Regions from separate parts of the Fructilactobacillus ixorae genome, predicted to be linked through region 2. Evidence: a T-box and tRNA genes for the amino acid it is inferred to sense, from the RefSeq annotation. Region 2 holds a T-box; the other regions hold tRNA genes.
What was found. A T-box is a leader RNA that pairs with one kind of tRNA and senses whether it is charged. The one in region 2 lies ahead of leuS (leucine--tRNA ligase), so its partner is inferred to be a tRNA-Leu.

Region 1: it encodes a tRNA-Leu, which carries the amino acid that the T-box ahead of leuS (leucine--tRNA ligase) is inferred to sense. The anticodon was not compared.
Region 3: it encodes a tRNA-Leu, which carries the amino acid that the T-box ahead of leuS (leucine--tRNA ligase) is inferred to sense. The anticodon was not compared.

Annotation. Positions count from the first base shown of each region.
Region 1 covers NZ_CP097478.1:599,798-605,281, forward strand. The annotation lists gene M8332_RS02890 (ion channel) at 382-1,119, opposite strand; gene M8332_RS02895 (fluoride efflux transporter FluC) at 1,324-1,659, opposite strand; gene M8332_RS02900 (fluoride efflux transporter FluC) at 1,660-2,040, opposite strand; gene M8332_RS02905 (hypothetical protein) at 2,040-2,210, opposite strand; tRNA gene M8332_RS02910 (tRNA-Leu) at 2,678-2,762, opposite strand; gene M8332_RS02915 (MarR family winged helix-turn-helix transcriptional regulator) at 2,972-3,469, shown strand; gene M8332_RS02920 (UDP-N-acetylmuramoyl-L-alanyl-D-glutamate--2,6-diaminopimelate ligase) at 3,627-5,174, shown strand; gene M8332_RS02925 (carboxylate--amine ligase) at 5,217-5,484, shown strand, end outside.
Region 2 covers NZ_CP097478.1:849,674-855,157, reverse strand. The annotation lists gene metK (methionine adenosyltransferase) at 1-253, shown strand, start outside; gene M8332_RS04160 (MDR family MFS transporter) at 318-1,778, shown strand; gene mnmM (tRNA 5-(aminomethyl)-2-thiouridylate-methyltransferase MnmM) at 1,775-2,332, opposite strand; T-box leader at 2,417-2,615, shown strand; gene leuS (leucine--tRNA ligase) at 2,686-5,106, shown strand; gene M8332_RS04145 (putative polysaccharide biosynthesis protein) at 5,164-5,484, shown strand, end outside.
Region 3 covers NZ_CP097478.1:328,547-334,030, reverse strand. The annotation lists gene M8332_RS01575 (C1 family peptidase) at 1-399, shown strand, start outside; gene M8332_RS01570 (2,3-bisphosphoglycerate-dependent phosphoglycerate mutase) at 450-1,121, opposite strand; gene M8332_RS01565 (LCP family protein) at 1,293-2,441, shown strand; tRNA gene M8332_RS01560 (tRNA-Leu) at 2,543-2,628, opposite strand; gene M8332_RS01555 (SprT family protein) at 2,680-3,123, opposite strand; gene M8332_RS01550 (helix-hairpin-helix domain-containing protein) at 3,127-5,304, opposite strand; gene nadE (NAD(+) synthase) at 5,377-5,484, opposite strand, start outside.

The DNA of each region.
Region 1 (5,484 bases), 250 kb from region 2:
ATGGGTCAATCAGATGAGCCAATCACTAGAAATTTTAAAGCTAGCTGGTAATTTATGATACAATGTAAAGGTCTCCTGATTCGGAGGCCTTTATTACATTGAAAAGTCACCAAGAAATTGGTGGCTTTTTTCTTTGTATTTAAAAGTGTTCTACCATTTAATAAGTAACATTTTTGTTAATAAATTATTAACTAATGTATCACTGCAAAAAGTTAAATTTATTTGCACTAATTTTGCACGAATGTGGAAAAATTGTCTAAATTAAGGCATTTTAAATGCCCGCTCTCGGCATTCTTAGCATTATGCAAGTAAAAAGACGTTAGAATGAACTAACGTCTTTTTTGTATGATGTACGATAAGCCTTAACTTCCAAAGGGAGCACTAAAGCTTTAGTAACTGTTTTTTCTTTGCTGCAAATTCCGCTTTGGTAATGATGCCATCGTCTAAGAGGGATTTGTATTTTCTGATTTCATCAGCATTAGAGCGGTGGTGTTCTCCTGAAAAGAAAGTGGTGAGGGTGCTAGTTAGCATTCCCACAAAGCCGACTCCGACTAACATTAAGATGATGGCGATAATTTTTCCAATTTTAGTGTGGGGACTAATATCTCCATAGCCAACGGTGGTTGAGGTTGTAATCGACCACCATAAGGCGTTGTCGAATGAAATTTTTTCAGAGAAAGAATAGATAACAGCCGAAATCACCAGAATAATTAAACAAGTCCCTAGCAAATAAATAAAGCCATTGGTCGTTAGAAATTTGGTTAATCTGGTTTTTAATTTGCCAAATACACCAATAAATTTAAATAGTCTAATAAATTTTGTTAATTTAGCAGCTTTGAAGAGCTTGAATGTGGAAAATAGATTGACTGGAATGATTGCTAACAAATCAAATAAATGAGTTTTGAAAAAGGTCCATTTATTTTTGGAAATTAATAAACCACTAACGTAGTCAAAAATAAATGCAATCCAAATGATAAAGTCAATCGTTTGGTATGGTTCGTTTACTAAACTAATTACATCAGCGAAATTTAATAACGTTAGCACTAACGAAATAATGGCTAAGCTAATGATGGCTACATTATAAATAATTTTTATTTTTTCCCAGGGTAAACTTTTCATTTTATTCCTCAAATTTATGTAAAAGCATTAAATTTTTACTGATACCATTATAACAATTAGAAGGATTTCCATTTATTTTTTTGACAATGATGGTCTAAAAAAATCCTCTAAGTAGCAATCTAGTTACTTAGAGGATTTTTGCTTAATGCAAATAAAATTAAGAACGAGCCTGCCAATAAGCGTGTGGTTCCTAGTTGTTGGTAGTTAAATCAGCAAGTATCCCAGGTAGCAAGCTAACAGGCCTCCACCATAACTTACTAATAAATAGCCCAAACAACGCCCGTATCGCCGTTGAAAGTAAAGGCCGGCTAATTCACCGTTAAAGGTGGAGTAGGTCGTAAAACCGCCGATAAAGCCCAGGAAGAGGATTGCGAATAGAGAAGTGGGGTTAACACCCAATAACATTCCACCAATAAGACAACCAAGGAGATTAACGCACAGGGTAGCAAATTGACCTAACCGGTGAGTTTTCAGATGGTTAGTGATTGTCGAACGACTAAGGGCGCCGAGGCCGCTACCAAAGATGAGTGTGAAAAACATTTAAATTCCCTCCTGTTCGCGTAATCGATTTGACCACTGGTAACCAAGGACGGCTAACAAGAAGCCGCCAACGATGGTGATTGCCAGATAAATCAGTAATGACTGAAACTGGTGGTTCATGATGAGATGACTACTGTCCAACATGATTCCAGAAAAGGTCGTAAAGGAACCAATGACGCCCACGCCAATTCCCTTGCGTAGGGTCGGCTGACAATGCCATTTAATGGCCCAGTAATTGTTCCAAATTGGTAGTATAAAGGCCCCGACGAGGTTAATTAGCAGCGTTACATAGGGAAAACCAATGGCAGGCAGGAGATCGGTGAACCCAATGCGCAGACCACCGCCAATGATTCCTCCAATAAAGACCAGTAAACTTTCCATTACAAATTCTTCCTTTCTGTCACTTTTTTAGAAGGTTGCTTGTTAGTGGCATGGGTAAGGGACCAATACGTTAAGCCGGTGAGGGCCACGGCTTGCAAGCAAAGCCCCAAACCACCAACCACCAATGATTCAACTAAGAGTGGGGTGTTTTTAGACGTAGGATTTTTCATGAGGAACCTCCTTTTAGAATTAATCAATTTAATCCCGCATACTTGTAGATTAGTAAGAAGTAAAACATTGATTAGCAACTAGTGGTATTATTACATAAGTCATTAGTTAACTGAATGATTTTACACAATTTGCATTAACATTAAACAAGCAGTGCTTGTTGCAAAAAATTACTGGTGTAAAAGCTAGTGGCAAAACAAAAAGTTTGAGTTGCTATTTTTTATTATTATAATATAAGAGATAATGTGAGTTTGGTTATTTAAACAGTGAGTGTGGTTAATTATGAAAGGGTACGAATCTAGGGGAATCGGAAATTAATCTGCATCGGAATGGATGTAATTGAATTTTATAATTTAACTAGAGGGTGACAAGATGACGAATCAAAGTGATGATGTCCCTTAATAGCGTGAAACTGGCAGGATTTTTTGCATAAAAAAAGAAGCAATGCTAAGCATTACTTCTTCATGAGTGCCCTGGGCGAGATTCGAACTCGCACTTGATAAAATCAAACAGCGACCTGAACGCTGCGCGTCTGCCAGTTCCGCCACCAGGGCATACCTTTATTATACCACATGGAAAAATAAAATAAATAGAAATTTATACTTCTTTTTTATACGAATGTGTAGTAACATAAAACCAATTAATCACAAGTTGTTAAACGCAATGGGAGTGATGAGCGACACTATTCGGGTTTAACGGAAGTATGACTGCAGCATAGTTTAGTCATTGAAATCAAAATAAAATGGAAAGAAAAGGGATCAAGATGAAAACAGAAAACGAAAAACAACAAGAAAATAACGTTTATTTGTCTAACGAAGAATTAGATGACATCAAGAGTCAACTATGCTTTGCAATTTATAGTACCAATAAAAAGTTTAATCATTTTTACCAAGAAGTTTTGAAAAACTTTGGGTTGACGTATCCACAATACCTAGTAATGATCGTGTTGTGGGAATACTCACCAATCACGGTGCATCAACTGGGTCAAAGCATTGACTTGGATAGTGGAACGTTGACGCCCTTGTTGAAACGCTTGGGCAAAAAAGGTTGGATTACTAAACACCGTTCTACAGAAGACGAACGAGTGGTGAACGTTTCTTTAACTCCATACGCGGAAGAAATGCGAGATAAGATTCGTGACCACGTTGCCGACGTCTTTAAGGTTTTAGGTTTGGATAAAGACGATGTGAACGAAGCAATGGAAGGGCTCTACAGCATTTCGAAGAAACTCGATGAGCTAGACTCTACCCAGTTAAATTAAATTTGTTCCGAAAGGGAAAGCAGCGTTAGTTACTGCTTTCCCTTTTTTGTCAGTTGGGGCTTTTTTTGCTAGAATTGAAAGGGTTCATGACCAGCTTAATCAACGAACCACGAAATTTCGTGGTGGATCAAACGGAAAGTAAAATGGGGTAAGTAGATTGATGTTGAGCACGGTGGAAATTATTAACTTATTACAAGAACACCAATTATTGCAGGAAGTGCGGGGGACCGACAACCAGGCTACGTTTAGATACGTTAGCTATGATTCTCGGGACGTCCAAGCGAACACGCTTTTTTTTTGTAAGGGAAACTTCAAACCCGCTTACCTAACCACGGCAATTGCTGCGGGGGCAACTGGGCTTGTCACGGAGCAACCCCAAATCGCGGATCCGGAGCTCACAGAATTCGTGGTGACGGACGTACAAAAGGCGATGGCCCTGTTAGCAGCGGCCTTCTTTGCTTTCCCGCAAAACGAGTTAGAGCTCTTTGCAATTACGGGGACCAAGGGGAAAACCACCACGGCCTACTTTCTGCGTGAAGCAATTAACGCTGCGACCAACGGCAAAACGGCTTTGTTTTCAACGGTCAACACGATCCTAGGACCAGAGCCAGAAGATACGTTTAAATCAGCATTAACGACCCCGGAATCCTTAGATTTATTTAAGAACATGCGCACAGCCGTAGACCGGGGAATGCGCTTTTTAGTGATGGAAGTGTCCTCCCAGGCGTACTTAAAAAATCGGGTTTATAATTTAGCCTTTAACTACGGGTCATTTTTAAATATTTCCCCGGACCACGTCGGTGAAAACGAACATCCGACGTTTGCAAACTACCTACACTGCAAGGAACAACTCGTGATCAACTCGCGCCACGTGGTGATTAATGCAGCAACTAACCATTTCCAGGACGTTTACTTTGCGGCGAAAGCGACGACTGCCCCTGAGAATTTGTATTTATACGCCAGAAACGGGACGCAGACCGAGTTACCGGTTCAGTTGGACTTCACCTTTGACAGTGAAGCGGACACCTTAACGGACAACGAAATTTACCTGCGAAGTTTGACCAACCACGCCCAGGCGCTTCACTTAGATGGTAAGTATCAAATTGGAATTCCGGGTGATTATAACGAAACGAACGCCGTCGATGCGATTATTAATGCGGGGTTGGCGGGCTTTACCCGAAAACAACTATTAGCGGGACTGGCAACCACTCAGATTCCAGGGCGGATGGAACGCTACGTTAGTGCCGACCATGGGACCATTTACGTCGACTATGCCCATAACTATGCAAGTACCAAAGCCCTGTTGCAATTCTTAAAGAGCCAGGCACCCACCGGGAAAACGATTGCAGTAGTTGGAAGCCCTGGTAATAAGGGGATTGATCGCCGCGAAGGATTTGGTAAAGCTTTGAGTGAAGAGGCGGACGTGGCAATTTTAACGACCGATGATCCGGGTTTTGAAGACCCCCTAATGATTGCTAAAGCCATTGATCAGCACATTAAGCACGACCGGGTTCAAGTTTATTATGAACTCGATCGTAAAAAGGCGATTCAAAAAGCAATCCAGATGGGGACCCCAAATGATATAATTGTGGTTCTAGGTAAGGGACAAGATCCTTACCAAAAAGTTAACGGCGTTGATCTTCCTTATCCAACTGATTCAACGATCGTGCAACAATTGCTTGACGCGGACGCTGGGCAGGACTAAGTGGTCCGAAAGCACCGCGTTCAAGGGGGGAAGGAAAAAGAGATGAAAGCTACAGTACCAAATTTTACTCCAATCCTATTAGGGAGTGACTTTAACGTTTATGGAATGGCACGTTCTTTTTATGCGTTATATGGGCAGCCGGTGCGGGCAATTGCTGAACAGCAACTCGCGCCCACCCGCTTTTCTAAGATCGTCGATTTAACCCTGGTCCCTGGGTTTAGTGAGGATCCCGCGTGGATCACGGAAATGAAAAAATTGAAGCAGGAGTACGCGAGCCACAGCGAACCAGTTATTTTGATCGGTTGTAGTG
Region 2 (5,484 bases):
TGGGGTCGCCGAACCGGTGTCGATTGAAGTTGACACCTTCAATACGTCTGATTATTCGGAACTAGAGTTGATTGCTGCAATTCGCCAAACCTTTGATTTACGGCCTGCGGGCATTATTAAGATGTTAGACTTGCAACGACCAATCTACGAACAAACTGCTACTTATGGTCACTTTGGTCGCGATGATATTGATTTACCATGGGAACACACTGACCGGGTTGCACAGTTGCAGGATGCGGTAAAAAAGAATTAAGTTAAACTAAGAAAGTCGATCCGAGAGGGTCGTTTTTTTAGTCAGAAAGGAGTGAAGTAGTCGAATGAAAAAACGAGTCACAAACGTTCGGGTGGTGACAATTGCCCTCTTCATTGCCACCTTTATGAGTGCCGTGGAAGGGACAATTGTTGCGACGGCCATGCCTACCATTGTTGGTGATTTGCACGGAGTTTCCTTAATGAACTGGGTCTTTTCCATTTTCCTATTGACCAACGCAATTGCGACCCCGATTTACGGAAAGTTAGCCGATCAACTGGGCCGCAAACGGGTCTTTATTTTTGGGCTCATCGTGTTTACGGTTGGATCCATGTTTTCTGGGATGTCCGATCGGATGATCACCTTAATCATGTGGCGGGCGGTGCAAGGAGTTGGCGCGGGAGTCATCATGCCGGTTTCATTTACGATTGTTGCGGACCTCTATCCCTTTGAGCGCCGGGCGGACGTGGTCGGGTTACTAGGTTCGGCCTGGGGAATTGCATCGATTGTAGCTCCCTTATTAGGGGGCTTTATTGTAGACCAGTTATCCTGGCACTGGATTTTCTTTGTGAACGTACCGATTGGGCTGGTGACGATTGGGTTAATTTGGTGGTTCTTGGTAGAACCGGTTACCAAACGAACCAGTCGAATTGACTACGGTGGGGTCGTGTTGATCGCCATCGTGTTATTAGCCATCATGGAGCTCTTTCAATTGTTAGGGGAACAACCACTGAACTGGGCCTTGATTGCTGGATGCATCGTGGTGGCAACCGTGGGCTTGGGGTGGTTTGTTCGCCAGGAACGCCGGGCAGCCGATCCCATCATCCCCCTCGCCATGTTTAAGCAGCGGACCTTTGTTACTCAGAATTTAATTGCAGCACTGATTAGTGGATTTATCTTTGCTTATGAAGTTTACCTTCCTGATTGGACCCAGGGAATCCTCGGATTACCGGCAACCATGGCCGGCTTTGCGATTACCCCGAGTTCGATTATGTGGATCATTGGATCATTTTGGACTGGTAAGTTACTGGTGAAATTCCGGCCCCAACTGATTACCTATCTAAGCCTGATTTTCATTGGGACTGGGAGTCTTGCGTCGATCGTTGCGCCGATTACAACCCCCTTTTGGTTATTTTTCATCATCTCTGGGGTGTTAGGCATTGGGTTTGGGCTGTGCATTACCAATGCATCTGTAACCGTACAAAATGAGGTTGCTGATGATCAAATCGGGGTTGCTTCGTCCTTTAATACTTTGAGTCGGACGCTCGGGCAAACCTTGATGATCTCAGTGTTTGGAATCGTAATGAATACCTCCATGAGCCATGGAGTAGCAACACACCCGCAAACCAGTCTAAAGTTAATGAACGAACTGATTAACCCCAAAACGGCTAAGCATTTAGCAGCTCACTTACTGCCACAGCTCAAGGAAATCTTGTATGGGGCGTTACACAACGTCTTTCTGGTTGCCGCGCTTTTAGTGGTTGCTGCTGCGGTCGTTAACTGGTTGGACCATCGGCCCCGCATTTAGCGCTTCTGAATTGCTAACAGGATTGGTGGTTCATGCACTTGATTAAGGAATTGATACTGCAAGACGTTAAATTCAGCTTGGGGCAGCTGGGCGGCCCAGGCTAGGACGGCCGTTTTTTCGGTGGCCCCACCCGGATGACCATAATAGCAGACGACCACCACGACGCCTTTTGGAGCTAACAGCTCGAGACATTTTTGTAGGGCGTTGAGGGTAGTTTTTGGTTGGGTAATGAGGGCATGGTCGCCGCGAGGGAGATAACCCAGGTTAAAGATGGCGGCGGTAATGGGACCTGCAACCATTTCGTCGAGCTGTTCATGCCCCTGTTGGAACACCGTAGCGTTGTGATAACCCGCTTCCGCCAGCTTGGCTTTGGTGGCCATGACTGCCGGAGCTTGGATGTCAAAACTATAGACGTGCCCAGTGGTTCCGACCAACTGCGCTAGTTTGAGGGTATCGTGACCCATTCCAGCCGTGGCATCGACTACGATGTCACCGGGATTCACGACTTGTTCTAAGAGCGTATGGCTAAATTGTAAAGCTGATTGTAATTGCATGATAAACCGTCCTTTCCATAGTATTATAGCAATAAAAACCTTGTGTTTTGCCCCGTAGTTTGCTATCGTGGGGGTAACCAAATGATTAAACTAAAGAAGCAGAGTAGTAGTGGTACAAAAGTTACCAGCGACTAAGCGGATGGTGGAAGCTTAGAACTTTTTGCGACGAACTTGCTGTGGAGGTTTCGTTAATCGTACCGATTAACCGTTTTCCGCGTTATGGACTTAAGGGGTTCCCCGGGTGGGGAAAAATTAGGTGGTACCGCGGAAATTCGTCCTATAGAATTAATTTCTATAGGCTTTTTTTATGGCGTGAATAACCAGCAACCAGTCAGGTTAAAGGAGTGAATGACATGGGCTACAATCACCAGGAAATTGAACAAAAATGGCAAAAATATTGGGATGAGCACCAAACCTTTCGAACGGGCGATGATCCAAATAAGGAGAAGTACTACGTCTTAGACATGTTCCCATATCCATCCGGGCAGGGACTCCACGTGGGTCATCCAGAAGGGTATACTGCAACGGACATCATGGCGCGGTTCAACCGGATGCAGGGTAAAAACGTGTTGCATCCGATGGGTTGGGACGCCTTTGGCTTGCCAGCCGAACAGTATGCGATGAAAACGGGGAATAATCCCGCGGACTTTACCAATCAAAACATTCAAAATTTTAAACGGCAGATCAAATCCCTCGGGTTTTCTTACGATTGGAGTCGGGAAGTGAACACGACCGATCCAAAGTATTACAAGTGGACCCAGTGGATCTTTGAACAACTTTACAAACAGGGCTTGGCTTATGAGGATGAAATTGAAGTTAACTGGGCTCCAGACCTCATGGGGGGGACAGTGGTTGCGAACGAAGAAGTGGTCAACGGTAAGACCGAACGTGGTGGCTACCCCGTGTACCGAAAACCAATGAAACAGTGGGTGTTGCGGATTACTGCTTATGCAGAACGGCTCTTGGATGATTTGGATGACCTAGACTGGCCGGAAAGCATTAAGCAGATGCAGCGGAATTGGATTGGAAAATCAGTGGGAGCCAGCATCAAGTTCCCGGTTGCTGACCAAGCTGATGCCACCATTGAAGTCTTTTCAACCCGGGCCGATACGTTGTTTGGAGCAACGTACCTAGTGCTTTCACCAGAACATCCCCTGGTGGATCGAATTACTACCCTTGATCAAGCTGGGGCAGTTCGCGATTACCGACAGGAAGTTGCTTCAAAGTCAGACCTGGAACGGACCGATTTGAATAAGGATAAATCAGGTGTGTTTACGGGTGCCTACGCAATCAATCCGGTAACCGGGGAAAAACTACCCGTTTGGATTGGGGACTACGTTCTGCCTTCGTACGGAACGGGAGCCATTATGGCTGTGCCGGCTCATGACCAACGGGACTACGAATTTGCACAAAAGTTTAACCTGCCTATCGTACCGGTGATTGCCGGCGGAGACATTAGTAAAGAAGCCTACACCGGCGATGGAGTGCACATTAATTCTGGGTTCCTCGATGGCATGGAAAAAGCCGAAGCCATTCCAACGATTTTAACCTGGTTGGAAGAACATGATGCCGGCCAAAAGAAAGTTAACTACAAACTCCGGGATTGGATCTTTTCTCGGCAACGGTACTGGGGGGAACCAATTCCCGTAATCCACTGGGATGATGGCAGTACCTCACTTGTACCAGAATCAGAATTGCCTCTGCGACTCCCAAAAACCGATAACATTAAGCCATCTGGAACCGGGGAAAGTCCGCTAGCAAACCTGAGTGACTGGATTAACGTCACGGATGCAAACGGTCGTCACGGTCGCCGAGAAACCAACACGATGCCCCAGTGGGCCGGGAGTTCGTGGTATTACCTCCGTTACATTGATCCTCACAACGATCGGATGATTGCCGATCCAAAGAAGTTAGACTACTGGTTGCCAGTTGATCTCTACGTTGGTGGAGCCGAACACGCTGTTTTGCACCTCTTGTACGCCCGGTTCTGGCACAAATTCCTGTATGACCTAGGAGTCGTGCCAACGAAGGAACCCTTCCAGCGTTTGGTGAACCAGGGCATGATTCTCGGGACGAACCACGAAAAAATGTCCAAATCAAAGGGAAACGTGGTGAACCCGGACGACATTGTTAACGAGTATGGGGCTGACACCCTGCGGTTGTACGAAATGTTTATGGGTCCGTTGACAGAATCAAAACCTTGGAGTACCGAAGGAATCACGGGTGCTAACCGGTGGATTAAGCGGGTTTTTCGGATGTATGTTGGTGATGACGAACAAATGACGAGTTTGGTGGTGCCAACCAACGATGGGAAGCTTGCTAAAGTTTATAACCAGACCGTGAAAAAAGTGACCGATGACATCGAAAAGATGCGGTTTAACACGGCCATCTCCCAAATGATGGTATTTGTAAACGAAGTTTATAAGCATCAGGCGCTGCCTAAGGAATATGCGGAGGGGCTAATTAAGTTGCTCGCACCAATTACCCCGCATTTAGCCGAAGAAATTTGGCACCGGTTGGGGCACGATGAAACGATTGCATACGCGAGTTGGCCAACCTACGATCCCGCGCAATTAGAGGCGGATGAGGTGCAACTGGCCGTTCAGGTGAACGGAAAAGTGCGGGCCCGGATTTCGGTTCCAGCGGATGCTGATCGGGATGCCATTCAAGCAGCTGCGCTTGCTAATCCAGATGTCATTGCAAACCTGGACAACCAAACAATCCGCAAGGTGATTGTGGTTCCTGGAAAGATTGTTAATATTGTAGCTAATTAGCCTAGTTTGTGTTAGATTAGTTGTTTAAGATTTTTAGGGCGAAAGTAGGTTATTTTAGTGGATAACGATGTTGAAAACAATCAGTTAGAAGAGCAACAACAATTTGCGGATTCGCAACGGGCCAAGGGCCAAATGCTCAAGGGCTCTGCCTGGATGACGATTGGGAGTATCCTGTCGCGGATTCTCGGGGCGCTTTACATTATTCCCTGGCGGCTCATCTTTGGAGCCTCCTTATTCCCGATTGCCAACTCACTGTATACCCAGGGTTATAACATTTACAGTTTTGTTTTAATCGTGGCCATTGCTGGGATTCCCTCTGCCATTGCCAAGCAAGTAGCCCACTATAATGCGTTAAATGAGTATGGAGTCGGAGTGCAA
Region 3 (5,484 bases), 520 kb from region 2:
GGCGAAACGGTTTGGTTTGGAAGTGATGTCGGTCAAGCAAGTGACCGGAAAAACGGTTTGATGGATCCGAACCTGTACCACGTGGCTGAACTGATGCAAACTGACATGAGCATGAGTAAGGCCGAACGACTAGATTACGGAGAAAGCGTCATGGATCACGCCATGGTGCTCACCGGAGTTGACCTTGTGGACGGTCAACCAACCAAGTGGAAGGTCGAAAATAGTTGGGGCCCCAAGGTCGGAACCAAGGGATACTTCGTCATGAGTGACGCCTGGTTCAGTGAATTTGTTTACCAAGTTGTCATCAACAAGCAATACCTGACTGATCAAGAACGGCAAGAACAAGCCCAAGCACCAACGGTCCTTGCTCCATGGGATCCAATGGGAACTCTAGCCTAGGTCGTTATTTTAAAAAAGCACGGCCCTGCAAATTGCAGGGCCGTGTTTTTTTATGCCAAAATTTGTTTCTGCTGCATGTGCAGGTGCTCATCAAAGGTGTAAATAATCGGTTCAGCATTCGGCACTTCTACCCCATCAATTGCATCATCGGACAGTTGCTCGAGATATTTGATGAGGGCCCGCAGTGAACTACCGTGTGCGACTACCAATTGATTTTGGTGCTGTAACAGCCGCGGTGCTAACTGATCCTGCCAGTATGGTAACAAACGCTCGTAAGCCATTTGGAGACTCTCGGCCCGTGGTTCGCGGATCCCAATGCGGGCGTAACGCCGCTTGGGCATGACTTGGTCTAACCGTGGGGGCACAGCAGTAAAACTCCGGCGCCACTGCATAAATTGGTCCTCCCCGACTTTTGCTCGGACCACTGGCTTCTTCCGGCCCCGTAACGCTCCGTAGTGGCGTTCGTTTAGCCGCCACGTTTTATACTGGGGAATCCACAGTTGATCTAATTCGTCTAACACGATATTAGCCGATTGAATGGCCCGTTTTAAATAGGAAGTGTGCACCGCACTAAACGCAAGGTGTAACCGGTTGAGTTTTGCTCCCGCTGCAACCGCTTCCCGTTGCCCCTGCTCCGTTAACGCCACGTCATTCCACCCCGTAAAAACGTGTTGTTGATTAGCAATACTCTCGCCATGGCGAATCAAGACTAACTTGGTCATCTGCAGTCCCCTCCCCGGTAAAAACTGATTTCTTTCCATCTTAACATACCCCTCATAAACCTCTATTAACGATTTAATTGTAAAAAATTCCTTAAATTATTTAATTATCCGTCGGCCCTTCCGTGAATAGTTTATAATGTTAATCAGACTGATATAAAAACGAGGGTTAACATGAAAAACAACGGAAAGCAACAACCAACCGGAAGAACTGGTCGCAACCACTTTATGAACCAATCCGAATCACCAAAACCACCAAAATCGAGGTCACAACCAGATCCAAACGCAGTAGAATGGCATCCGCGCGCGTGGAAATGGATGGCGGGATTACTCGGAGCCGCACTTCTCCTTTTAGGGTTCGCCTTTCTTCAATACCAACGGGTGTCATCAACGTTAGACTCTACGTATTCGAGCGCCAAAAACTCCCGCGACGTCTCGAAAATCATTAAACAGCGAAAACCCTTTACGGTGTTACTAATGGGAACGGATACTGGAGAGTTAGGCCGGACGGATAAGGGGCGGACGGATTCCATGATTCTCGCCACGGTTAATCCCAACACCAAGAAAACTACCTTTACGAGTATCCCTAGAGACACCAAGGTCGTGGTCCCCGGGGACTCCCAGCCGTATGAAAAGATTAACGCGGCTTATACCATCGGGGGAGCGGATTCCGCTACAGAAGTCGTCCACAAACTGTTCAACGTTCCCGTGGACTTCTACGCCGTTGTCAACATGAAAGGGATCAAGCAAATGGTTAACGCGGTGGGCGGGGTTGACATCACTCCGAACCTCACCTTTGACTACGAAGGAATTAGCGTAAAAAAAGGCAAGACCGAGCACATGAACGGCCAGACCGCCTTACAATACACCCGGATGCGCTATCAAGATCCTCTCGGTGATTACGGGCGCCAAATTCGACAACGTCAAGTTCTCAACGCCGTCCTCCAAAAGGGACTCTCGATTGGAAACGTTTCGCGGTACGGTGAAATTTTGAACAGTTTGAAGGGAAACCTCCAAACCGATTTAACCTTCAATGACATGATTACGATTGCCGGTAGCTATCGAGATGCGGCTAAGAATTTGAAGCAAACGGCTTTGCAATGTGATAACGCGATGGTTGATGGGATTAGTTACCAAGTTGCTCCCGATCGAGAATTACTGAAGGTTTCTAATCAAATTCGAGAATCCCTTGACTTACCACCTGAAGATGAATTAACGCCAACGCAACAAAAAATTAATTCTAACGAAGAAGTCGGTCAAGACGGATCTTTCTTTACTAACCACGATTCCGTGAATGATAACAACGAACTTCCGACTAACTAAGTCAAGCAGGGTAACCAATTCACGGTTATCCTGTTTTTTTACTTCATTTTTCCAACTAAAAAGACGCTGGTGATCTAACATTCACCAGCGTCTTTTTTAAGTGCGGCCAAGAAGATTCGAACTTCCACCGGGAAAACTCCCGACAAGATCCTTAATCTTGCGCGTCTGCCAATTCCGCCATGGCCGCGAATTAACAATAATAATCATAGCAAGAATTGAGCAGAGATGCAAGTCCTTTTTACGAATCAGCCTGCTTAACTAGGCGTAACGGATGCCGGCACTGACTACAAACATAGCGCTTTACGTTTAAACGGCGTTGGCGATAATATTTTTGCCCACAGTGCGTACACTGATACAGATACCGCGCGTTTTGTGATAACCGGGGGGCATAGCGACTCCCACCCACGCGTTGCAATAACTGTTTAAAGGCGGTCGTATTGTGCTTCCCAGAGGCCCCCTGTTGGTGCAAGTGGTAGTGGACCAACTCGTGTTTAATCACTCCCACCAAAACCTCCTGATCCTGGGCCATCTTTGGATTAATGTCAATATTATGAGAACGTAAATGATACCGGCCCCCGGTCGTTTGTAAGCGACGATTAAAGTAGGCTTGATGGCGAAACGGCTGGTGAAAAAAGCGTTGTGAAAGCTCTTCTACCAAGTGTTGGAGCTGTTGGTCTGTCATAAATCACCTCTCCTTTTGTGGATCAAGCATCGATAACTGAATTCGCCCCCGCTGTTCATCCACGCCAATGACCCACACGGTCACAATGTCACCAATTGCAACTACGCTAGCTGGATCTGCCACAAAGCCGGCTTTCAGGTGCGAAATATGCACTAACCCATCTTGTTTCACCCCAATGTCAACAAACGCCCCAAAGTCGGTCACGTTGCGAACGGTGCCCTGCAGTTGCATTCCAACCCGTAAATCAGTCAACTTGACGACGGTGTCTCTAAGTAACGGCGCCGGCATCTGATCCCGTAAATCCCGACCGGGATGCTGCAAGCCAGCTAAAACTGTCCTAATCTGGGGCTCTGTTTGGTTAAGCTGGTGGGCTAATTTGGAAACATTGCCCTGGGCGAGGCAAGTTTGACTGGCTTGCGTAGTTAAATCTGCCTTAGCAATCCCGAGGGCGTTCAAAATGGCGCTGGCTAGCGGATAACTTTCGGGATGTAAATCAGTATTATCAAATGGGTTGTGACCTCCTATAATACGTAAAAATCCCACGGCTTGTTCAAAAGCTTTCGGACCTAACCGCTGCACCCGTTGTAACTGGGTGCGCTCCGTAAACTTTCCATGCTGGTTGCGGTAACTCACGATCTGGTACGCCACCGCAGGCGTTAACCCGGAGATGCTGGCTAATAACTGGGGACTAGCCGTATTCACATTGACCCCGACTTGATTAACCACGGTTTCCACAACGCGCTGCAGCTGTTCATCCAGCTGGGTTTCGGCCAGGTCGTGCTGATACTGGCCGACTCCAACCGCCTTTGGATCAATTTTAATTAATTCGGCCAGGGGATCTTGGAGCCGACGACCAATGCTAATGGCCGACCGCTCCTCCACGGGGAGCTCTGGAAATTCGGCCCGGGCCACCGCACTCGCAGAATAAACAGAAGCCCCGGCTTCATTCACAATCACGTAGTGAACGGACGTGGGTAACTGGGCGACAACTTCCGCAACAAATTGCTCAGCTTCCCGCGCGGCCGTTCCGTTTCCAATCGCAATTACTGCGACGTGATACTTCGTAAGTAAATGTTGGAGCGTTACGGCTGCTTGTTGGCGTTGGTCCGCGGTCGCTGGTGGCGTCGCTAATAGAATTGCTTTGGCTAGCAAGCGCCCCTGGGGATCCAGAATTGCTAACTTACAGCCCGTCCGGTAGGCTGGATCAAATCCCATCACCACCTTCCCTTTAAGGGGGGGTTGCATCAATAAGTGGTACAAATTATTGCCAAACACTTGAATCGCATGGGTTTGCGCCCGTTTGGTCAATCGTTGGCGGAGTTCACGCTCGAGCGCCGGACGCAGATAGCGCCGATAAGCCACTGTCAGCGCTTGTTCAACGACGGGAACACTCGGGCCTGTCTGCTGACCAATAACATGAAACCGCAAGTAGTTTTGAATCGAGTGCTCTACAACCGTAATTTTGACCCGTAACAAAGCTTCCCGTTCGCCCCGGTTAATCGCGAGTACCCGGTACGCTGGCACTTTCGCCAAGTCCTCCGTAAAATCATAGTAGTTAGCATACACCTGCCGATCATCCTGCGGCACTCCCGTCGCTTTCTTGGTCGTCGTCAGCTGGCCCTGCTGCCACGTAAAAGTTCTGATCCACTCCCGAAAGGAAGGCCGTTCAGAAACGCTTTGACTAATGATGGCTTGCGCTCCGGCCAGGGCCGCGTCCGAGTCTAAAACCCCCTTCGTCGGATCGACAAAGGGACGGGCGAGTGTGGCAACTGGTTGGGCAGTAAACTGGAGCAACTGAGCAGCTAACGGTGCCAGGCCCTGTTCCTTGGCAACTTCCGCCTTCGTCCGGCGTTTCGGCTTATACGGTAAGTACAAATCCTCCAACTGTTGTAAGGTGGTTGCCTGGTCTAACTGCTGGCGTAACCGCTTTGTCAGGTGTCCCTGCGCGGTCAATTTAGTTACCACTGCCTGTCTACGCTTCGCTAATTTCTCCTGGCGTTGATACCGATCCTGAAGGCGCCAGATTTGCACCTCATTCAGGTTGCCAGTTTGTTCCTTGCGATAACGGGCAATAAAGGGCACGGTATTCCCCTGCTCCAACAACCGTAACGTTCGTTGCGCCGCGAGCAATGACAGGTCGGGGAAGGTCGCCACTACTTGTTTAACTAACTTTTGATCCATCATCATTCCCCTTTTGGGCGCAAATGAAAAACTTCGCTATTCCTAACGAAGTTTTTGTAAGACGGCCAATTTTTACTTTTTCCAAAACTGATCATACACGGTGATGGGAGTGTGGCGCTTGTGCGCTGTCTTAGCATACCAGCCTTCAATCACAGCAGCAGCAGGTTCACTAACATCTTG